Regions from separate parts of the Streptomyces sp. 3211.6 genome, predicted to be linked through region 2. Evidence: predicted binding sites of a transcription regulator. Region 2 holds the regulator's gene; the other holds the start of a gene.
The links. The regulator HrcA, encoded in region 2, represses chaperone genes, less so after heat shock. The targets are predictions, from matches to a motif close to TTNGCACTCNGNNNNNCNGAGTGCNAA.
Positions count from the first base shown of each region.

Region 1: groL (chaperonin GroEL) is a predicted target of HrcA. The motif match lies at 5,507-5,533, and genes of this name have one in related genera.

Region 1 is NZ_RBXC01000001.1:4,427,440-4,438,928, forward strand. Features, by position in the region: gene BX286_RS20525 (trehalose-6-phosphate synthase) at 261-1,721, opposite strand; gene BX286_RS20530 (glucosyl-3-phosphoglycerate synthase) at 1,827-2,777, opposite strand; SAM riboswitch class I at 2,980-3,118, shown strand; gene thrC (threonine synthase) at 3,112-4,437, shown strand; gene BX286_RS20540 (ubiquitin-like small modifier protein 1) at 4,474-4,752, shown strand; gene BX286_RS20545 (cold-shock protein) at 5,146-5,352, shown strand; gene groL (chaperonin GroEL) at 5,730-7,349, shown strand; gene BX286_RS37485 (Uma2 family endonuclease) at 7,428-7,679, opposite strand; gene BX286_RS20560 (hypothetical protein) at 7,890-8,897, opposite strand; gene BX286_RS20565 (Uma2 family endonuclease) at 9,151-9,723, opposite strand; gene BX286_RS20570 (phosphoribosylanthranilate isomerase) at 9,862-10,479, shown strand; gene BX286_RS20575 (beta-glucanase) at 10,522-11,262, shown strand; gene BX286_RS20580 (hypothetical protein) at 11,315-11,489, shown strand, end outside.
Region 2 is NZ_RBXC01000001.1:2,866,183-2,877,671, forward strand. Features, by position in the region: gene BX286_RS13165 (nitronate monooxygenase) at 1-670, opposite strand, end outside; gene dnaJ (molecular chaperone DnaJ) at 816-1,955, opposite strand; gene hrcA (heat-inducible transcriptional repressor HrcA) at 1,956-2,972, opposite strand; gene BX286_RS13180 (MBL fold metallo-hydrolase) at 3,164-3,895, shown strand; gene BX286_RS13185 (DUF3097 domain-containing protein) at 3,924-4,733, shown strand; gene BX286_RS13190 (Uma2 family endonuclease) at 4,711-5,289, opposite strand; gene hemW (radical SAM family heme chaperone HemW) at 5,390-6,622, opposite strand; gene BX286_RS13200 (long-chain fatty acid--CoA ligase) at 6,701-8,593, opposite strand; gene lepA (translation elongation factor 4) at 8,846-10,711, opposite strand; gene rpsT (30S ribosomal protein S20) at 10,910-11,170, shown strand; gene holA (DNA polymerase III subunit delta) at 11,401-11,489, opposite strand, start outside.

The DNA of each region.
Region 1 (11,489 bases), 1.6 Mb from region 2:
AAGCGACGCGACGAAGGAGCGCCCTTGACAGGGCGGCCCGGACCGGAAGGACAGTGGGACTGACGGGAAAGCCCCAACCCTTCTCTGAGACCGCCGAGTGAGGTCCCGGCCATCCCCGGTTCCGGCCGGCTGCCCGCTCCCGTCCAGCGGGGCCCCGCCCCCCACCCACCGCCCCGCACCCGGGGAGGCGGGTGGGCAGGCACCGCCCGGCCCCTACCCCTCGAGGGGGAGATAGCGGGCGCGGGGGAGTGCGACGGGCGTCAGCCCCCCAACGCCTCCAGTTGGGTCGTGAACCATGCCGCCGGGGGGAGGGACGTGGCGGCTGCTGCCAGGCGTTTCGTGCGTTCCGTGCGTTCCGCCTCCGGCATCGTCAGGGCCGCGTGCAGGGCTTCGGCCGTCGCCGTGACGTCGTACGGGTTGACCGTCAGGGCGTCCTGGCGGAGTTCCTCGTACGCCCCCGCCCCCGTCGACAGGACCAGGACGCAGCCCGCCTCCGAGACCACCGGGATCTCCTTGGCGACCAGGTTCATGCCGTCCCGCACCGGGTTGATCAGTGCCACGTCCGCCATCCGGTACGCCGCCAGGGAGCGGGCGAAGTCGTCCTGGACGGAGAGCAGCACCGGCTCCCAGTCCTCCGTCCCGAACTCGGCGTTGATCTCCGCCGCCAGGGACGCGACCGCCGCCGTGTAGTTCCGGTAGACCTCCAGGTCCTGGCGGGAGGGGTAGGCGGAGGCCAGGTGGACGACGCGGCCCCGCCACTCGGGGTGGGCGGTCAGCAGCTCCCGGTAGGCGAGGAGCCCGCGCAGGACGTTCTTCGACAGCTCGGTGCGGTCCACCCGGACGATCGTCTTGCGGTCCCCGACCTCCGCGCGCAGCGCGGCCAGCTTGTCGTCGACCTCCGGCCGGTGGGCCAGGGCCCTCAGGTCGTCGCCGTCGACGCCGAGCGGGTACTGGCCGACGCCGGTGAAGCGCATCTCCCCGAACAGGCCCTCCTCCGTCAGCCTGCGGTGGTGCACCCCGCCCTGGTGCCCCTCGCGGGGGACGAAGCCCTCCGCGACGCCGTGCACGTCGTCCATGGTGGCTCCGCTGATGAACGCGGCGGCCCATCCGGCGGTGTGGAAGCCGAGCTGGTCGGCGCCGAGCATGCCCCACACCAGCCGGCTGCGGATGTCGTCCGGGAGCATGTGCAGGACGTCCGGCGAGGCCCACGGGGTGTGCGTGAAGTGCGCGATCCGCAGGTCGGGGCGCAGCTCCCGGAGCGCTCCCGGGACCAGGGCCAGGTGGTAGTCCTGGACGAGGACGCGGGCGCCCTCGGCGGCCTCCTCGGCCAGGGCTTCGGCGAAGGCCTGGTTGTAGGCGGTGTACGAGTCCCAGCGCCGCCGGAACTCCGCGTCGAAGACGGGCTCGCGGGGGACGTCGTAGAGGTGGTGGTGGGTGAACCAGAGCACCGAGTTCGCGATGCCGTTGTACGCGTCGTCGTACACCGCGCGGTCGATGTCCAGCATGCGCACGCCGTGCTCGGAGACCCCCCGCCGGACCGCTTCGCGGTCGGCCTCGGAGAGGGCGGCGCAGATCCACAGGGCCTCCGGCTGCGCCGCGAGGGCCGCGGACAGGCCGGAGACGAGACCGCCCCCGCCGCGCCGGGCGCTGAGGGCGCCGTCGGCGGCGAGGGCGTACGAGAGCGGGCCGCGGTTGGCGGCGACGAGTACCTGAGAAGCCATGCCGCGAACCTAGCCCGGCACCCGCTCGCTCAAACGTCCGGGAAATGACCGGTTCGTCACCTACCGGATGGAGGGCCGCCCGCCCCCCGCCCGGGCCGTCCCGCCTCAGGCCACGCGGCGGACCGCGTACTCCTCGATCTCCCGCATCGGCGGCCGTTCCTCCGTGTCCACGGGGTAGGTGCGCGGAACGAACCCGTCCGGCCCCCTCTCGAACTGGATGAGCTCCGGACGCACGAGGTGCCCGCGCGAGAGCCGCAGCTGCGCGGTGCGGTAGATCGCCGCGGCCATCCGGCCCAGTGCCTGCCCGCTCTGGTGCTTGTGCAGCCGGACCCCGACGTCCACCTGGGCCATCGCGTCCAGTCCGACGGTGTGCAGCGCGTCGACGAGCAGGCCGAGCTCGACGCCGTAGCCGACGGGGAAGGGGAGACGTTCCAGCAGGGAGCGGCGTACGGCGTACTCGCCGCCCAGGGGCTGGACGAAGCCGGCCAGCTGCGGCCAGTGGAGGTTCAGGAGCGGGCGTGCCACCAGCTCGGTCACCCGGCCGCCCTGGCCGGGAGCGTCCCCGAGGGGGCGGTCGTACATCGCCTTGACGAACTGCACCTGCGGGTCGGTGAGCAGCGGGCCGACGATGCCGGAGACGAAGGCGGACGAGAAGTCGCGCAGGTCGGCGTCGACGAAGCAGACGATCTCGCCGGTGGTGGCCAGCAGCGAGCGCCACAGCACCTCGCCCTTGCCGCGCACGGCGGGCAGGCGCGGCAGGATCTCGTCCCGGTGCACCACCCGGGCGCCGGCCTTGGCCGCGATCTCGGCGGTCCGGTCGGCCGACCCGGAGTCGACCACGACCAGCTCGTCCACCAGCGGCACCGGCAGGCCCTCGATCAGGTCGCGCCGGATCACCTCGACGATCTCCCCGACCGTGGCCTCCTCGTCGAGGGCCGGCAGCACCACGCTCACGGTGGTCCCGGCCGCCCGTTTGCGCTCGAGGAGCTGGTCGAGCGGTCGGTCGGCGGCGGACCAGGAGCGGTCGGCCAGCCAGCGCTCCACCTCATCCAGCACTCTCAGCACTCCCTGGCTACTCGGAGGCGGCATCAGACCCGGCGGTTTTCGGCCGAATCGTGATCCATCTCGCGGTTCGGACGGCTGTCTCAACCCACCGCCCCTTCGGTTACAGTCTTGAACAACGCGAAGGTCCACCGCATGCCGGGGCCTCGCGACAAACGCACCGGCGCGCCTGAGAGCGCGTGTGCCGGTGCCATACCGCTCATCCAGAGGGGCAGAGGGACACGGCCCGTTGAAGCCCCGGCAACCCTCCAGTCGGTTCTCGCTCGCGCGGGGCCCCGGCTAGGGAAGGTGCCAATTCCGTCTCATGGCGAAGTGCGCCATGGGGAAGATGAGGAGAAAGGGCCTCGCCATCATGGCTGCACAGACTGCCGCTACCTCTGCCGCTTCCGGCTCCCACTCTGCCGGGTCCGTCGATCTGGGCCCCGCCACCGGTCTTTCCTGTCGTGAGTGCGGCACCCGTTTCGAGCTCGGCCCCATTTTCGCCTGCGTCGAGTGCTTCGGTCCGCTGGAGGTGGCCTACGAGCTGCCCGCCGGTGACCCGGAGGCCCTGCGCGCGGCGATCGAGGCCGGCCCGAACAACATCTGGCGGTACGCGCCGCTGCTGCCCGTCCCCGCGGACGTGGCCTCCAAGCCGAGCCTGAACCCGGGCTTCACCAAGCTCGTGGACGCGCAGAACCTGGCCAAGGAGCTGGGCGTCACCGGCAAGCTCTACGTCAAGGACGACTCCGGCAACCCGACGCACTCCTTCAAGGACCGCGTCGTCGCCATCGCCGTCGAGGCCGCCCGCGCCTTCGGCTACACCACCCTCTCCTGCTCCTCCACGGGCAACCTGGCCGGCGCCGTCGGCGCCGCGGCCGCCCGCGCCGGCTTCCGCTCCTGCGTGTTCATCCCGCACGACCTGGAGCAGGGCAAGGTCGTCATGGCCGGTGTCTACGGTGGCGACCTGGTCGGCATCGAGGGCAACTACGACGACGTGAACCGCTTCTGCTCCGAGCTCATCGGCGACCCGCTGGGCGAGGGCTGGGGCTTCGTCAACGTCAACCTGCGCCCCTACTACGGCGAGGGCTCCAAGACCCTGGCGTACGAGATCTGCGAGCAGCTCGGCTGGCAGCTGCCCGACCAGATCGTCATCCCGATCGCGTCCGGCTCGCAGCTGACGAAGATCGACAAGGGTCTGCAGGAGCTGGTCAAGCTCGGGCTGGTCGAGGACAAGCCGTACAAGATCTTCGGCGCCCAGGCCGAGGGCTGCTCGCCGGTGTCCACGGCCTTCAAGGCCGGCCACGACGTGGTGCGCCCGCAGAAGCCGAACACGATCGCCAAGTCGCTGGCCATCGGCAACCCGGCGGACGGCCCGTACGTGCTCGACATCGCGCGCCGCACCGGCGGCTTCGTCGAGGACGTCAACGACGAGCAGGTCGTCGAGGCGATCCGGATCCTGGCGCAGACCGAGGGCATCTTCGCCGAGACCGCGGGCGGCGTGACCGTCGGCGTGACGAAGAAGCTCATCGAGAACGGGGTCCTCGACCCCTCGCTGACCACCGTGGTCCTCAACACCGGTGACGGCCTCAAGACCCTGGAGGCGGTGTCCGGCAGCGGCCAGACCGCCACCATCCGCCCGAGCCTGGACGCGTTCCGCGCCGCCGGCCTGGCCTGACCCTTCCCTCGCACTACACGGAAAGGCGGTAGCGCCATGAGCGTCAACGTCCGCATCCCCACCATCCTGCGCACCTACACCGGTGGCGCCGCCGAGGTCCCGGCCGAGGGCGCGACCCTGGCCGAGGTGATCGACTCCCTGGAGGCGAACCACCCGGGCATCGCCGCGCGCGTCCTGGACGACCAGGGCAAGCTGCGCCGCTTCGTGAACGTGTACGTCAACGACGACGACGTGCGCTTCGAGGGCGGCCTGCAGACGGCGACGCCGGACGGCGCCGGCGTGTCGATCATCCCGGCCGTCGCGGGCGGCTGCTGAGCCGTCTGACGCCCCACGGAATCAGAATTGCCCCCTCCGCTAAAAGCGGAGGGGGCAATTCTGCTTGATTGGGCGCGGTAGAGTTGGGGAAGTCCCCTCCGTTGTTCTTGCCCGCCGCATATGAGCGGGCCGCGAGAGGGTTGACATTGAGTCAACATGCGCGTGCCTTTTGGGGCATTGGTGCGGCTTGTCTGGCCCGACTTGCCCGGGAATAGGCCAAATTTTCAGTCCATTTCCACGTTTGCGCGTGTCCAGATTTCTCGTCGGAATGACCTGTTGCAGACAGCAGCGGTGCAGATACATTCAGCCCCGGTCGAGGCGTTCCGGCGCAAGTTCTGACCCGGGTCCGCGAAGTGCGGACCTGCGCAAGGGCCAGTAATAGGGGAGTTAGGCATGGCTCAGGGCACCGTCAAGTGGTTCAACGCGGAGAAGGGCTACGGCTTCATCGCGGTCGACGGTGGTGCGGATGTGTTCGTCCACTACAGCGCCATCCAGATGGACGGGTACCGCACCCTTGAAGAGGGTCAGCGGGTCGAGTTCGAGATCTCGCAGGGCCAGAAGGGTCCGCAGGCTGACATGGTCAAGCTCGCGGCCGGCTGAGTCGAAGCGCGATCGGCCACCGACGCACGCACCAACACGTGAGGGGCCCACATCCCGGACGGGATGCGGGCCCCTCACGTATGTGCGGCATGCCGGCGCGGCGCGGCGCGACGCGCGCGCCGGCCCGACGTGCGCCCGGCATGTCTCGAAGCCGCTTGCACTCGTGGGGGCCGAGTGCTAATCATTGGCGTTAGCACTCTCCGGGTGAGAGTGCTACAAGACGAGGACCGGGTCGGTGAGGCCCGCAGGGTCCGGCGGGAAGGAACCGCCGGGCCGGCAGGCCGTCCGTCGCGGGCGCGGGCGCGGTCCGGAGCAATCCACCCTCCCCTGACGTCTGGCGGCGTAGGGGGAACCCCAGTCCTGGAGGACCACTTCAGATGGCCAAGATCATTTCGTTCAACGAGGAGGCCCGGCGCGGTCTCGAGCGTGGCATGAACCAGCTCGCCGACGCCGTCAAGGTCACCCTTGGCCCCAAGGGTCGCAACGTCGTCCTTGAGAAGAAGTGGGGTGCACCCACGATCACCAACGACGGCGTCTCCATCGCCAAGGAGATCGAGCTCGAGGACCCGTACGAGAAGATCGGCGCCGAGCTGGTCAAGGAAGTCGCCAAGAAGACGGACGACGTCGCCGGCGACGGTACGACCACCGCCACCGTCCTCGCCCAGGCGCTCGTCCGCGAGGGTCTGCGCAACGTGGCCGCCGGCGCCAACCCGATGGCCCTCAAGCGTGGTATCGAGAAGGCCGTCGAGGCCGTCTCCGCCGCCCTGCTCGCCCAGGCCAAGGATGTCGAGACCAAGGAGCAGATCGCTTCCACGGCCTCCATCTCCGCCGCCGACACCCAGATCGGCGAGCTCATCGCCGAGGCCATGGACAAGGTCGGCAAGGAAGGCGTCATCACCGTCGAGGAGTCCCAGACCTTCGGTCTGGAGCTGGAGCTCACCGAGGGCATGCGCTTCGACAAGGGCTACATCTCGGCGTACTTCGCCACCGACATGGAGCGTATGGAGGCGTCCCTCGACGACCCGTACATCCTGATCGTCAACTCCAAGATCGGCTCGGTCAAGGACCTGCTGCCGCTCCTGGAGAAGGTCATGCAGTCCGGCAAGCCGCTGCTGATCATCGCCGAGGACGTCGAGGGCGAGGCCCTGTCGACCCTGGTCGTCAACAAGATCCGCGGCACCTTCAAGTCCGTTGCCGTCAAGGCCCCGGGCTTCGGCGACCGCCGCAAGGCCATGCTCGGCGACATCGCCATCCTCACGGGCGGCACGGTCATCTCCGAGGAGGTCGGCCTCAAGCTGGAGAACGCCGGTCTCGACCTGCTCGGCCGCGCCCGCAAGGTCGTCATCACCAAGGACGAGACCACCATCGTCGACGGTGCCGGTGACAGCGACCAGGTCCAGGGCCGCGTCAACCAGATCCGCGCCGAGATCGAGAACTCCGACTCGGACTACGACCGCGAGAAGCTCCAGGAGCGCCTCGCGAAGCTGGCCGGCGGCGTGGCCGTCATCAAGGCCGGTGCCGCGACCGAGGTCGAGCTCAAGGAGCGCAAGCACCGCATCGAGGACGCCGTGCGCAACGCGAAGGCGGCCGTCGAAGAGGGCATCGTCGCCGGCGGTGGCGTGGCCCTGCTCCAGGCCTCCTCGGTCTTCGAGAAGCTGGAGCTCACCGGTGACGAGGCGACCGGCGCCAACGCCGTGAAGCTCGCGCTGGAGGCCCCGCTGAAGCAGATCGCCGTCAACGGTGGTCTCGAGGGCGGCGTCGTCGTGGAGAAGGTGCGCAACCTGGCCGTCGGCCACGGTCTGAACGCCGCCACGGGCGAGTACGTCGACATGATCGCCGAGGGCATCATCGACCCGGCGAAGGTCACGCGCTCCGCGCTGCAGAACGCCGCGTCCATCGCCGCGCTCTTCCTGACCACCGAGGCCGTCATCGCCGACAAGCCGGAGAAGGCCGCCGCCGCTCCGGGCGGCATGCCGGGCGGTGACATGGACTTCTGATCGGCCCCCGGCTGATCGGCTGTTCTCGAACGAGGGCGGCACCCCTTCCTTGCGGAGGGGGTGCCGCCCTCGGGCGTTTCAGTGGGCGTAGTCCTTGAGCTTCTCGGTGTCCAACGTGATCCCCACGGGGGCGGGCAGCGTGACCGTCTTTCCGTGGGCATAGGACACGGACCGCCGGTACATGCCGTCCTCGGGGTCGCTGTGGACGGTGAGCATGTCCTCGTCCCGGTCGATGACCAGGCACACGGGGATGCCCACCTGGGCGTACGCGGCGCGTTTGTCGCGCCGGTCACGCCGGTCGGCGTCGGGGTGGAAGGACGTGACCTCCACGACCATCAGGGTCCCGGCGGGATCCGCCCACTCGCCGTCCTGGGCGGCGTAGTGGTCGTACTTCGAGCGTGACCGTCTCGGGTGCGCGGCGGGTCAGCGTCTCGAAGTCCTTCAGCGACATCTGGGCGTGTGCGGCGGTGCGGGGGGTCATGGCGTCGCCTCCTCGACACCATGGTGCCCGGGTTCGGCGCCGTCGGAGCGGGGGACTGGTCATCGGCGGTTCCCTTCGCGGATACGGGCCGCGTGGGCGCGGACCTCGGCCGGGGTGAGGGTCGGGGTGAAGACGGGCGGGCGGGGGCCTTGCGGGCGGCAGGCGCGGCAGCGGCCTTCGGCGAAGGCGCCGGGCGGGCCGGGCGCGCGGCATTCGGCGCACTCGGCGCGGACCGGGGGTGCGGGGGCCGCTGCCGGGGCCGGGCCGGGTGGTGCGGCGGGGAGTTTGGACTCCAGGCGCTTGCGGACCAGGGCCGCCGGGTGGTGGACCACGGGCGGCAGCCCGGCGGTGAGGGCGAGCCGGATGCGGTCGGGGGTGACGCCCCGGGCCAGCCAGGGCACGAGGAGCGGGGCGAGGGCCGTGCAGTCGGCCTTGGAGAGCGCGAGGGCGGGGGCGGTGCGGCCGAGCGAGGCGAGGATGCCGTACGCGTCTTGCCCGGCGGGGGCGAGGGCCGGTGGCGGGTCGCTCGGCGGGGTCGGGGCCGGGGCCTGGGCCTGTGGCGTCGGCCGGGGTGGGGGTACCCGTGGGGCGGGCGCCGATGGCGGTGGCGGGGCCTGTGTTGTCGGCGGGGACGGGGGCGGGGCCGGGGCCGGGGGTACCTGTGGGGGTGGTGGTGGGGCGGTGGGTGCGGGGGAATCCCTCTGGGTGAACCGGGCCCACCAGGCGCCGTCGCGGGGGGTGCGGGAGAAGAAGGTGCGGGTGACCCACCGGGTGGCCTCGCCGGGCAGCCGCTGGCGTACGCGGTGCAGGTGCCCGGCGGTGGCCAGCCGGTTGAGGGCGGTGCGCAGTGCGCACTGGCCCCACAGGGGCAGGACGGCCGCGAGGGTCTTCACGCTGATGTCGGCGCCGTCCGGCAGGCGGTCGAGGTACCCGGCGACGGCCGCCTCCCGGGCCGGGAGGTGCGCGAAGTCGCGGGCGGTACGGGGCGCTTGCTCCGGTGCGGCGATTTTGCCGTAGCCGGGCTTGGCGAGGGGGTGCGGGGCAGCACTAAGGTGGCTGTCATCCATGGGATCGACCTTTTCTCGATCTCGATGGTCAGGCCCTCGTGTGGTGTTGGCGCACCAGCGGGGGCCGTTTTCGTTTCCAGCCGCAAGGTAGGGCCTGATGGCCCTGTGTGGCAAGCCGGTCACGGATCGTCATCCGGCCTGGTATGGGAGCCGGTTGGGAGGGTGGTGGGTGGTGGTGGGCTCCGCCCACCACCCATTCCACAGACAAAGCGCTCGGACTCTCGCGGCTTGAGCCTCGGGCGTTTCGGCGACCTCAGAAACCGGTGGTGTCGAGGGAAAGGTCGAACGGTTCCGGGATGGGCAAGGCCTCGCCGAAGGCGACGGTCTTGCGGGACCGGTAGCCCTGCGGGGAGGGGTCGGAGAAGCAGGTGATCTCCGAGTCCTGCATGTCGACCACCAGGTAGACGGGGACGATCCGGCCGTACACGTCCAGCTTCTCCTTCCAGTCGGCGTCCCTGGTCGAAACTGACGTGAATTCGCCGACGAGCGAGAGGGCCCCTCCGTCCGCATGGCGGCCTTCCTCGTCGAAGGCCGACTCGTCCGTGACGAACAGGTCGGGCCCGTAGGCGCGCTTGGCCGCCGGAAACCGGAAAAGGAAGGGGGCGATGTCCGCGACGTGCCCCTCAGGGGCATGAGCCTGCAGCTGCTCGCGCAGCGCACGCATGCAACGGTAGTAGCGGAGCCGCGAAAACGGTGACACGACGATCTTCCCCCGGATGAGCTCGGCCTTGAAGCCGTCTGGCGTGTCCATCTCCGCAACGGCGCGCAGGAGCGTCTCGAACGTTGGCAGCGCCGCATGTTCTATCGGTGTGGCCCGCTCGGTCATGATCGTCACCGTCGTCCTCCGCGTGGCGTGCTGCGCACTGGCTGTGATGCTCGTTCCAGGCTAGTGGCGGGCGAGCGGTTCCGCCCGGTCCCCGAGACGGGTCACCGTCGAACGGGTGGCTTTTGGTTCACTGAAGGCATGAGCGAGCTCTTCGTGAAGATCTGCGGGCTGAAGACCCCCGAGGACGTCGACGTGGCCGTCGCCGCCGGGGCCGACGCCGTCGGGTTCGTCCTCGCGCCCGGCAGCCCCCGCACCGTCACCGCGGCGCTCGCGCGCGAGCTCGGAGCTCGGGTGCCGGACCGGGTGCTCACCGTCGGGGTGTTCCGGGGGCAGCCGCTGGAGGAGGTGCGTCGGCTCGCCGAGGAGAGCGGCGTGCGCGGGGTGCAGCTGCACGGCGACGAGCCCGCCGCGTACTACGAGGCGCTGCGCGCGCCCGGCCGGACCCTGCTGCGGGCCACCGCCGAGCACGTCGCGCGGTGCGGTGAGTACGGCGAGGACCTGCTGCTGATCGACGCCCCGGACCCCGGCTCCGGCAAGCCCTGGAACTGGGGGTCCGCGCAGTTCAAGGCCCCGGAGGGGCGCTGGCTGCTGGCCGGCGGGCTCGGCCCGGGCAACGTCCGCGAGGCGGTCCGGGCCACCGGCGCCTGGGGGGTGGACGTCTCCAGCGGGGTCGAGCGGGAGCGCGGAGTGAAGTCCCCCGAACTGATCCGGGCCTTCATCCACGCCGCCACGCAATCATACGATTACTCTGAGTGAGAACACGCGGATGCCGGGCCGTACGGCGGGCAGGACACCCGTATGGAATCGGACACCTCCGGATGGCTGCGCCGTCTGACCCGCCGCCTCGTCCCCTCGGCCGGGGGCGGGGGCCTGCCGGTGTTCACGCCTCGCGGCGCCCCCGTCCTGACCGCGGACTTCACCTCCACCGCCCAATGGGTGGCGGGCCGCTCCTGGGCCTATCCCGACGGCGGCCCGGTCAACCCGGGCGACAACAAGCTCGACCACCTCACCGCCGACCCCGCCTACAGCCGTGGCGGCACCTTCCGCGCCACCCGCCGCCCCGACGGGAACTGGGACACCGGGCTGCTCACCACCGAGGGCAGCGACGAGGGCTTCATGGTCCGCACCGGTGACGTCCTGGAGGCCCGCGTCCGGCTGCCCGCCGAGACGGGGGCCTGGCCCGCGATCTGGACCTGGCGCGACGGCGGCCAGGAGATCGACGTCTTCGAGTACCACCCCGACAACCCGGACCTGCTCGAACTCTCCAACCACGTCCGCGAGGCCCACCGCTACCACCGCGACCCGGCCGTCCGGCCCGGGGCCTGGATCGACCTCAGGGTCGAGTTCGGCAAGCGGTCCGTCGTCTGGTGGGTCAACGGCGCCCGCGTCTTCTCCGACGGGCGGGGCGTGGGCCGCGGGTGGCGCGCGTACCTCATCGTCAACCTGTCGGTCTCCGCCGGCCGGTACCACCCGGCCCCGGACCCGGAGCAGACGGAGATGTCCTACGAGGTCTCGGAGCTGCGCGTCTACCGGCCCTGAGCCCCCGCCGGCTCCCCGGGCGGCGGCCGGTCCGGCGCCCGATAATGGGTCCGTGGACTCGCCGCGGAAGCCCAGGGCGAAGACGGGCCCGGCGTTCTGGCCGTTCGGCGCACGGGCGGCCGTACTCCTGGCCCCCCTGCTGCTGGTCGTGCTGGTGGTGGTCTGGGCCGCCGCCCGCACGGTGCTGGGCCTGGCCTCCGTACCGGCCGGGTGGGTCCTGCTCGGCA
Region 2 (11,489 bases):
CGCCGCGCATCACCCCGCCCGCCGCGATGATCGGCAGGGCCACGGCCTCCCGGACCTGGGTGACCAGGGCGAGCAAGCCGACGCCGGCCGTGCCGTCGGTCTGTGGGCCGTCGCGGTGGGTGCCCTGGTGGCCGCCGGCCTCGACGCCCTGGACGCAGACGGCGTCGGCGCCGGCAGCCTGGGCGGCGCGGGCCTCCTCGGCCGAGGTCACGGTGACGATCGTGTACGTGCCGGCCGCCCGCAGGCGCGCCAGGGCGGCGGGGTCGGGACAGCCGAACGTGAAGGAGACGACCCGTACCGGGTCCTCCAGCAGGATGGCGAGCTTGGCGTCGTAGCCGTCGTCGCTGGTGCCGATGATGTCCTCCTCCGCGAGGGAGACCTCGTACCAGCTCGCCTCTCCGGCCAGCTGCCCGCGGTAGGCCTCGACGGCGGCCGGGTCGACCTGGCCGGTCTGCGGGAGGAAGAGGTTCACGCCGAAGGGACGCCGGGTGAGTCCGCGCGTCTGCTTGATCTCCTGGTACATGCCGTCGGCGGTCTTGTAGCCGCCGGCCAGGAAGCCGAGCCCGCCCGCTTCGCACACGGCGGCGACGAGGGGCGGGCCGGAGACGCCGCCCGCCATGGGAGCCTGCACGATCGGATACGGGTGGAGACCGTTCGGTGCGGAGGACATGGACTGCATCGTGCCATGTCCGGGTCACGGCGCCGAATCATGGCATTCGCCTGGCATAGTCCGCTTTCCCGGCGGCCCGGCAACGGCGAGAGCCCGGTACGGGGTCTCCCGTACCGGGCTCTCGCGGGGTCCGTCCGCCGAGCGGTCAGCGGCCGTTGAACGCGTCCTTCAGGCGGCTGAACAGGCCCTGCTGGCCCGGCGCGAACTGGCCCATGGGCCGCTCCTCACCGCGCAGCTTGGCGAGCTGGCGCAGCAGCTCCTCCTGCTGGGCGTCCAGCTTGCCGGGGGTGGTGACCTCGACGTGGACGATCAGGTCGCCCCGGCCGCCGCCGCGCAGGTGCGTGACGCCGCGCCCGTGCAGCGGGATCGCCTGGCCGGACTGGGTGCCGGGGCGGACGTCGATCTCCTCCAAGCCGTCCAGCGTCTCCAGCGGGCACTTGGTGCCCAGGGCCGCGGCCGTCATGGGGATGGTCACCGTGCAGTGCAGGTCGTCCCCGCGCCGCTGGAAGGTCGGGTGCGGCAGCTCGTGGATCTCCACGTACAGGTCGCCGGCGGGGCCGCCGCCGGGGCCGACCTCGCCCTCGCCCGCGAGCTGGATCCGGGTGCCGTTCTCGACGCCGGCCGGGATCTTGACCGTCAGGCTGCGGCGGGAGCGGACCCGGCCGTCGCCCGCGCACTCGGGGCACGGGGTCGGGACCACGGTGCCGAAGCCCTGGCACTGCGGGCAGGGGCGCGAGGTCATGACCTGGCCCAGGAAGGACCGGGTGACCTGCGAGACCTCACCGCGACCGCGGCACATGTCACAGGTCTGCGCGGAGGTGCCGGGTGCGGCGCCCTCGCCGGAGCAGGTGCCGCAGACCACGGCGGTGTCGACCTGGATGTCCTTGGTCGTGCCGAAGGCCGCCTCGTCCAGCTCCAGGTCGAGGCGGATCATGGCGTCCTGGCCGCGGCGGGTCCGCGAGCGCGGGCCGCGCTGCGAGGCCTGGCCGAAGAAGGCGTCCATGATGTCGGAGAAGTTGCCGAAGCCGCCGGCTCCGAAGCCGCCCGCGCCACCGCCGCCGCCCGAGGAGGACAGCGGGTCGCCGCCGAGGTCGTAGACCTGCTTCTTCTGCGGGTCCGAGAGGACCTCGTAGGCCGCGTTGATCTCCTTGAAGCGCTCCTGCGTCTTCGGGTCCGGGTTCACGTCCGGGTGGAGTTCACGCGCGAGGCGGCGGAAGGCCTTCTTGATCTCGTCCTGCGATGCGTCGCGGCGCACGCCGAGTACGGCGTAGTAGTCCGTGGCCACTTACGACTCCGCCAGGATCTGTCCGACGTAACGTGCCACTGCGCGTACCGCTCCCATCGTTCCGGGGTAGTCCATGCGGGTCGGTCCGACCACGCCGAGTTTGGCGACTGCTTCGCCGCCCGAACCGTAGCCGACGGACACGACCGACGTGGAGTTGAGCCCCTCGTAGGCGTTCTCGTGCCCGATCCGTACGGCCATCCCCGACTCTCCGGCCTCGCCCAGCAGCTTCAGGAGCACCACGTGCTCCTCGAGCGCTTCCAGGACGGGCCTGATCGTCAAGGGAAAATCATGTCCGAAGCGAGTGAGGTTGGCGGTGCCGCCGATCATCAGCCGCTCCTCCGCCTCCTCGGCCAGCGTTTCGAGGAGGGTCGCGAGCACCGCCTTGACGGTGGCCCGGTCGTCGATCTCGAACGACTCCGGCAGGTCCTGCACCAGGTTCGGAACGTCGGTGAAACGACGGCCGACCACCCGGCTGTTGAGCCGTGCCCGCAGATCGGCGAGGGAGTTCTCGCCGAACGGGGTCTGGGTGTCGACCATGCGCTGCTCGACCCGTCCGGTGTCGGTGATCAGCACGAGCATCAGCCGGGCCGGGGCCAGCGACAGCAGCTCGACGTGCCGGACGGTGGAGCGGGTCAGCGACGGGTACTGGACGACGGCGACCTGGCGGGTCAGCTGCGCGAGCAGCCGGACCGTGCGGCCGACGACGTCGTCGAGGTCCACGGCCCCGTCGAGGAAGTTCTGGATGGCCCGCCGCTCGGGCGTCGACAGCGGCTTGACCCCGGCCAGCTTGTCGACGAAGAGGCGGTAGCCCTTGTCGGTGGGGATCCGGCCGGCGCTGGTGTGGGGCTGGGCGATGTAGCCCTCCTCCTCCAGCACCGCCATGTCGTTGCGCACGGTGGCCGGTGAGACGCCCAGCTTGTGCCGCTCGGTGAGGGCCTTGGAGCCGACGGGCTCCTCCGTCCCGACGTAGTCCTGGACGATGGCGCGCAGCACTTCGAGTCTGCGTTCACTGAGCATTGCGCACACCTCCGGATGCGGTCGGTCGTCGGGCGGTCGTGGCCGGTCAGTCCTGCGGTCCTGCGTTCCTGCCGGCTTGCGGTCTTGATCGGCTGGCACTCTGCTCGTCCGAGTGCCAGAGATCCCCCGCTCAGTGTACGGCCGGGTAGTACGCCGCAGGCAAGGGTGGCCCGCCAGGGTAGCGTCGCGGCATGGACGTACGTTGGGAAGAGGCGGGCTGGGAACGGGTGGCCGCGCGGGTGGGCCGACGACGCCTCCCGGTGTGGGACTGCACGGTGGGGCTGGTGGTGGGGGACGACTCGGTGCTCCTGATCGACCCCGGATCGAGTGTGCGGGAAGGGGCTCAGGTGCGTGCCGAGGCGGAGCGGCTGACCGGGCGGCACGTGACCCATATCGCATTCACGCACGGACATTTCGATCACGTGCTGGGCGGTCCCGCCTTCTCCGGCGCCCAGTTCTACGGGGCGGTCGGACTGGAGCGGCTGCTGGCGACGTCCGGGGGCCGCGAGGAGCTGCGGGAGAGCGCCGTGGCCCAGGGCCTGCCGCAGGACGCGGCCGCGGAGGCGTGCGACCTGCTCCAGGCCCCGGGGCACCTGGTGTCGGGCGAGTGGACGCTGGAGCTCGGCGGGGTGCAGGTGCTGCTCGCCAACGTGGGGCCCGCGCACTCCCAGCACGACCTGGCCGTCTTCGTGCCGGGCGAGCGGGAGGCGGTGTTCTGCGGGGACCTGGTCGAGGAGTCCGGGGAGCCCCAGGCGGGCTCGGACGCAGTGCCGGGCCAGTGGCCGGCGGCCCTGGACCGGCTGCTGTCGCTGGGCGGGGAGGACGCGCTGTACGTGCCGGGTCACGGAGCGGTGGTGGACGCGGGCTTCGTGCGTGCGCAACGCGACACACTGGCGGACCGGTTCGGCGTGTCGCGGGCGTGAGGGCGGCCGCGCTCCTAGTGTCGGCCGGATGCGTGAGTACTCCCCCGACCTGACCCCGCAGTGGAAGCGCGCCAAGGCCGTTCCGGAGGTGCCGGCCGACCCCGATCTGGTGGTCGAGGTGGCGGGTACGGACTTCTGCGGCGCAGTGGTGGCGTGCGAGGCGGGCACGGTGACCCTGGAGGACCGGTTCGGCAGGCGCCGGGTGTTCCCGCTGGAGCCGCGCGGCTTCCTGCTGGACGGCGCGGTGGTGACGCTGACCCGCCCCTCACGGGCTCCGGCCGGGCCGGCCCGTACGGCCTCGGGCTCGATCGCCGTCCCGGGGGCGCGGGCGCGGGTGGCCCGGGCGGGGCGGATCTACGTGGAGGGGCGGCACGACGCGGAGCTGGTCGAGCGGGTCTGGGGCGACGACCTGCGGATCGAGGGCGTGGTGGTGGAGTACCTGGAGGGGGTCGACGACCTCGCGGCGGTGGTGGCCGAGTTCGCCCCGGGTCCGGACGCGCGGCTCGGGGTCCTGGTGGACCACCTGGTGCCGGGGTCGAAGGAGTCCCGGATCGCGGCGTCGGTGACCGGGCCGGACGTGCTGGTGGTGGGCCACCCGTACGTGGACGTCTGGCAGGCGGTGAAGCCGTCGGCGCTGGGCATCGGCGCGTGGCCGGAGGTTCCGCGCGGCCAGGACTGGAAGACGGGCGTCTGCCGGGCCCTGGGCTGGCCGGAGAACACGGGGGCCGCCTGGCAGCACATCCTGTCCCGCGTGACGTCCTACCGCGACCTGGAGCCTACGCTGCTGGGGCGGGTGGAGGAGCTGATCGACTTCGTCACGGATAGTGGTGGGGCCTGACGCCCTGGAACGTGCCGAAGTCGCTCGTGTCCAGCTCGATGCCGAGCGGCTCCAGCGGCAGCGGCTCGCCGAACTTCGTGACCCGTTGCGCACGGTAGTCGGCGTCGTCCCCCTTCCCGACGGGGATGGTCAGCAGGACGCACTGCCCGACGACCGGGTCGACGATCAGGTAGGCGGGCACCCGGCCCGCGGCATAGATCGAGCGCTTGACCACGTAGTCCCTGTCGACGCTGGTTTTGGACACGACCTCCACCACCAGCGTGATCAGCTGCGACGGCAGGAGGCGGCCCGACCCCGGGTGTGCCTGGCGGTCCAGGACCACCAGGTCGGGCACGGGCTCGCTCGCCTCGTCGACGATGTCGACGTCCTGGGTCTGGAGCCGCGCCCAGCGCTTGCGCGGGATCTGGTCCTGCACGTCCTCCACGATCAGGTTGTGCACCAGATCGGGACTGGCGATCATCACGATTTCCCCCCGGAGGAGCTCGACCTTGACTCCGTCGGGAGGCTGGAACCCCTCGAAGAACTTGGCCATCCCACGCTCGTCCACAGCGGTCATCTCCGTGGTCCTCCACATCCGCCGCGTACTGTCGACGGCAGCCTAGGGACAGCGTAGGCAGAGGGCTCCGGGTTACGGGGGGATTCACCCGGGCGGGGGATCAGTCCACCAGGTCCCGCACCACCGCGTCCGCCAGCAGCCGCCCCCGCAGGGTCAGCACCGCGCGGCCGGCCTCGTACGGGCCCGCCTCCAGCAGGCCGTCCGCCAGGGCCCGCCGGGAGGCCGCCAGGCCCGCCGGGGCCAGCAGGGACAGCGGGGCGCCGTCGACCAGGCGGAGCTCCAGCAGGATCCGCTCCACCCGCCGGTCCTCCTCCGAGAGCAGCTCGCGCCCCGCGCCCGGGGAGCGGCCCTCGGCGAGGGCGGCCGCGTAGGCGCCCGGGTGCTTGACGTTCCACCAGCGGACCCCGCCCACGTGCGAGTGGGCGCCGGGGCCGGCGCCCCACCAGTCGGCCCCGCGCCAGTACAGCTCGTTGTGCAGGCAGCGGCCGGCCTCGGAGGTGGCCCAGTTCGAGACCTCGTACCAGTGGTAGCCGGCCCGCTCCATGACCTCGTCGGCGATCAGGTACCGGTCGGCGTGGACGTCGTCGTCGGTCATCGGGACCTCGCCGCGGCGGATCCGGCGGGCCAGCTGGGTGCCCTCCTCGACGATGAGCGCGTAGGCGCTGATGTGGTCGGGCCCGGCGCCGAGCGCGGCGTCCAGGGAGGCCCGCCAGTCCTCGTCGGACTCGCCGGGGGTGCCGTAGATCAGGTCGAGGTTGACGTGCTCGAAGCCCGCCGCGCGGGCCTCGGCGACGCAGGCCTCGGGGCGGCCCGGGGTGTGGGTGCGGTCGAGGACCTTGAGCACGTGCTGCTTCGCGCTCTGCATGCCGAAGGAGATCCGGTTGAACCCGCCCGCGCGCAGCTCCGCCAGGTACTCGGGGTTCACGGACTCGGGGTTGGCCTCGGTGGTGACCTCGGCGTCCTCGGCCAGCCCGAACTCGTCGCGGATCGCGCCGAGCATGCGGACGAGGTCGCGGGCGGGCAGCAGGGTGGGCGTGCCGCCGCCGACGAAGACGGTCCGTACGGCGCGCGGGTCGTCGCCGAGCACCTTGCGGGCCAGGCGGACCTCGTCGATCAGGGTGTCGGCGTAGTTCTCGCGGGAGGCGAGGACGCCGCCGGTGCCGCGCAGCTCGGTGGCGGTGTAGGTGTTGAAGTCGCAGTACCCGCAGCGGGTGGCGCAGTACGGGACGTGCAGGTAGAACCCCAGCGGCCGCTCCCCGGCGCCCGCCAGGGCGTGCGACGGCAGCGAGCCGTCTTCGGGCATGGGGTCACCGTCGGGCAGTGCGGAAGGCATACGGCCATTGTCCCGCACTCGCGGTGGCCCGGCGGCCCGCGCCGGCAGGGGCGCGGGCCGCCGGCGCGGCGGCGGGCGTCAGGCCTCGCGGGAACCCGCGTACATCTCCTCGATGAGGTGCTTGAACTCGCGCTCGACGACGGGGCGCTTCAGCTTGAGGCTGGGCGTGAGGTCGCCGTGCTCGACGTCCAGGTCGCGCGGCAGGATCCGGAACTTCTTGATCGTCTGCCAGCGCTGGAGGTTCTCGTTGAGGGTCTGTACGTAGGTCTCGATCAGCCGGTCGGTCTCGGGGGCGGCCAGGACCTCGCCGTAGGTCTTGCCCTCCAGGCCGTTCTCGGCGGCCCAGCCGAGGATGGCGGGCTCGTCGAGGGCGATCAGGGCGGAGCAGAAGTTCCGGTCGGCGCCATGGACGACGATCGTGGACACGTAGGGGCAGATCGCCTTGAACTGGCCCTCGATCTCGGCCGGGGCGACGTACTTGCCGCCCGAGGTCTTGATCAGGTCCTTCTTGCGGTCGGTGATGCGCAGGTAGCCGTCCGGGGAGAGTTCGCCGATGTCGCCGGTGTGGAGCCAGCCGTCGCTCTCCAGGACCTCGTCGGTCTTGTCGGGCTGGCGGTGGTAGCCCTGCATGATGCCGGGGCCGCGCAGCAGGACCTCGCCGTCGTCGGCGATGCGGACCTCGGTGCCGGGCAGCGGCTTGCCGACGGTGCCGGTGCGGTAGGCCTCGCCGGGGTTGACGAAGGAGGCGGCGCTCGACTCCGTCAGCCCGTAGCCCTCCAGGATGTGGATGCCGGCGCCGGAGAAGAAGTAGCCGATCTCGGGGGAGAGGGCGGAGGCGCCGGAGACGGCGGCGCGGAGCTTGCCGCCGAAAGCCTCGCGGAGCTTGGAGTAGACGAGGGCGTCGGCGACCTTGTGCTTGGTGGTGAGGGCGAAGGGCGCGGTGGCCCGGCCGGTGCGGCGGTAGTTGTCCTGGGTGACCTTGGCGTACTCGCGGGCGACGCCCGCGGCCCACTGGAAGATCTTGTACTTGGCGCCGCCGCCGGCCCGGGCCTTGGCGGCCACGCCGTTGTAGACCTTCTCGAAGATGCGCGGGACGGCCGCCATGTAGGTGGGCTGGACGACCGGCAGGTTCTCGATGATCTTGTCGATGCGGCCGTCGACGGCGGTGACGTGCCCGACCTCGATCTGGCCGGAGGTGAGCACCTTGCCGAAGACGTGCGCGAGGGGCAGCCACAGGTACTGGACGTCGTCGCTGTGGATCATGCCGGTGGCGACGGTGGCCTTGGCCATGTACGACCAGTTGTCGTGCGGGAGGCGGACGCCCTTGGGGCGGCCGGTGGTGCCCGAGGTGTAGATGAGGGTGGCGAGCTGGTCGGAGGTGATGGCCGCGATCCGGTCCTTGACGGCCGCCGGGTGCTGGTCCAGGTACTCCTTGCCGCGCGCTTCCAGGTCGGCCAGGGAGAGCACCCAGCCCTCGGGGTCGCCCTCGGCCGCCACCGCGTCGGCCGCCTCCACGACGACCACGTGGCGCAGGTCGGGGAGGTCGGCGCGGCGCTCGCGGGCCTTGGCCAGCTGGGCGCCGTCCTCGGCGATGAGCACCCGGCTCTCGGAGTCCGAGAGGATGAAGGAGGACTCCTCCGCGTTGGTGCTGGGGTAGATCGTGGTGACGGCGCCGCCCGCGCACATCACGCCCAGGTCGGCCAGGATCCACTCGACGCGGGTGTTGGAGGCGAGGGCGACGCGCTCCTCGGGGCGCAGGCCGAGGGTGATCAGGCCGGCGGCGATGGCGAAGACCCGGTCGGCCGCCTGCCCCCAGCTGAGCGACTTCCAGTCGTCGGGGCCTCCCCCGGGGCGGGCCGAGGGAACGGGGTAGCGGTAGGCCTCCCCGTTCGGCGTGGCGGCGACGCGGTCAAGGAAGAGGGCCGCCACGGTGGGCGGACGGTTCTCGATCAAGGTCTGTGTGTCGCTCACGACATCCTCCGGACCGGGTCCACGCGGCCAGGGCGTGGGCGTGGGGCGCTTGGGACTGGCGGGGCCGGCCACCGGGTACGCGGCTGGCAGGTTTTCATTACCGGCCGGTTAACTGGCCGGTAACCATCGAGCTTTGATCAGGGTAGAGGCCGCCCGGCCGGTGCGTAAGGGCCTCCGAGCGGCCGCTTCATAACGAAAAGGGCCCCCATGCGAGTGCATGTGGGCCCTTTCGCACGCCAGGGGCGGCCGCGGCTACTTCTTCTTGCCGCTGGACTCGTCGCTGGAGAGGACGGCGATGAAGGCCTCCTGCGGGACCTCCACGGAGCCGACCATCTTCATGCGCTTCTTGCCTTCCTTCTGCTTCTCCAGCAGCTTCCGCTTACGGGAGATGTCACCGCCGTAGCACTTGGCGAGGACGTCCTTGCGGATGGCGCGGATGGTCTCGCGGGCGATGACGCGGGAGCCGACGGCCGCCTGGATCGGCACCTCGAACGCCTGCCGCGGGATGAGCTCGCGCAGCTTGGCGACCAGGCGCACGCCGTAGGCGTAGGCGGCGTCCTTGTGACAGACGGCGGAGAAGGCGTCGACCTTGTCGCCGTGCAGCAGGATGTCCACCTTGACCAGGCTGGACGACTGCTCGCCGGTGGGCTCGTAGTCCAGGGAGGCGTAACCGCGCGTCTTGGACTTCAGCTGGTCGAAGAAGTCGAACACGATCTCCGCGAGCGGGAGCGTGTAGCGGATCTCGACGCGGTCCTCGGAGAGGTAGTCCATGCCGAGCAGGGTGCCGCGGCGCTGCTGGCAGAGCTCCATGATCGCGCCGATGAACTCGGTGGGCGCCAGCACGGTGGCCCGGACGACCGGCTCGAAGACGTCCTTGATCTTGCCTTCGGGGAACTCGCTCGGGTTGGTGACGGTGACTTCCTTGCCGTCCTCCAGCACCACCCGGTAGACCACGTTGGGCGCGGTGGCGATCAGGTCGAGGCCGAACTCGCGCTCCAGGCGCTCGCGGACCACGTCCAGGTGGAGCAGGCCGAGGAAGCCGACGCGGAAGCCGAAGCCGAGCGCCGCCGAGGTCTCCGGCTCGTAGACGAGCGCGGCGTCGTTGAGCTGGAGCTTGTCCAGGGCCTCGCGCAGCTCCGGGTAGTCCGAGCCGTCGAGCGGGTACAGGCCCGAGAAGACCATCGGCTTCGGGTCCTTGTAGCCGCCGAGGGACTCGGTCGCGCCGCCCGTCATCTGCGTGATGGTGTCGCCGACCTTGGACTGGCGGACGTCCTTCACACCGGTGATCAGGTAGCCCACCTCGCCGACGGACAGGCCGTCGGCCGGCAGCATCTCCGGCGAGTTGGTGCCGATCTCCAGCAGCTCGTGGGTGGCGTTCGTGGACATCATGCGGATGCGCTCGCGCTTGTTGAGCGTGCCGTCCACGACACGGACGTACGTGACGACGCCGCGGTACGAGTCGTATACCGAGTCGAAGATCATCGCGCGGGCCGGGGCGTCCTTGACGCCGACCGGGGCCGGGACGGTCTGGACGACGCGGTTGAGCAGCGCGTCGACGCCGAGGCCGGTCTTCGCCGAGACGCGCAGGACGTCGTCGGGGTCGCAGCCGACCAGGTTCGCGAGCTCCTCGGCGAACTTCTCCGGCTGGGCGGCCGGCAGGTCGATCTTGTTCAGGACCGGGACGATCGCGAGGTCGTTCTCCATCGCCAGGTACAGGTTGGCGAGGGTCTGGGCCTCGATGCCCTGGGCGGCGTCGACCAGGAGGATCGTGCCCTCGCAGGCGGCGAGGGAGCGCGAGACCTCGTAGGTGAAGTCGACGTGGCCCGGGGTGTCGATCATGTTCAGGATGTGCGTGGTCCCCTGGCCCTCGCCCTCGGTGGGGGCCCAGGGCAGACGGACCGCCTGCGACTTGATCGTGATGCCGCGCTCACGCTCGATGTCCATGCGGTCGAGGTACTGGGCGCGCATCTGCCGCTGGTCGACGACGCCGGTGAGCTGCAGCATCCGGTCGGCGAGGGTCGACTTGCCGTGGTCGATGTGCGCGATGATGCAGAAGTTGCGGATCAGCGCCGGGTCGGTACGGCTCGGCTCGGGCACGTGGCTGGGGATGGCGGGCACGCAGTGTCCTGATTCTCGGGTCGCTGTCGGATCTGCTGTCGAACGGTACGCAGGCTCCCATGGTCCCATGGACGGGGCGATGCGCTCGGTTTGGGCCGGTCGGAGCGCGCCTGGTAGCCTGGGTGGCTGTGTCTCGCATGCCCTCTCAGCAGAAGAGGCACATCCGGAAAAATACTCTGAACCTGAAAAGGCTCTTTCGTGGCGAACATCAAGTCCCAGATCAAGCGGAACAAGACCAACGAGAAGGCCCGCCTTCGCAACAAGTCGGTCAAGTCCGAGCTGCGCACCTTCATCCGCAAGGCCAACGAGGCCATCCTCGCCGGCGACGCGGAGAAGGCCACCGCTGCGGCCCGCCTGGCTTCCAAGAAGCTGGACAAGGCCGTCTCGAAGGGTGTCATCCACAAGAACGCCGCCGCCAACAAGAAGTCGGCGCTGGCTTCCAAGGTTGCCTCCATCTGAGGTTCCGCACTCGATGTGAACGCCGGGAAGGACCAAGCGGGCCCTCTCATCCGCTCCTGACCGGCAACCAGCGTCGCACGCGGCCTGCGTTCGCCACGCGGGTGCGGCGCACACAGCAGTGACCGAAGGCCCCGGCCTCCGCCCTTCCCCAGGGCGGCGACCGGGGCCTTCGCGCGTCTCCGGCCTCCGGAGGGCCGCGCAGGGCCCCGGGGCGCCCGGGGCGCCCGGGCTCAGCGGCGCTGCGGCCTGGCGGCGCGGGCCACGGCCACGACGGCCTTCTCCAAGGCGTACTCCGGGTCGTCCCCGCCGCCCTTGACCC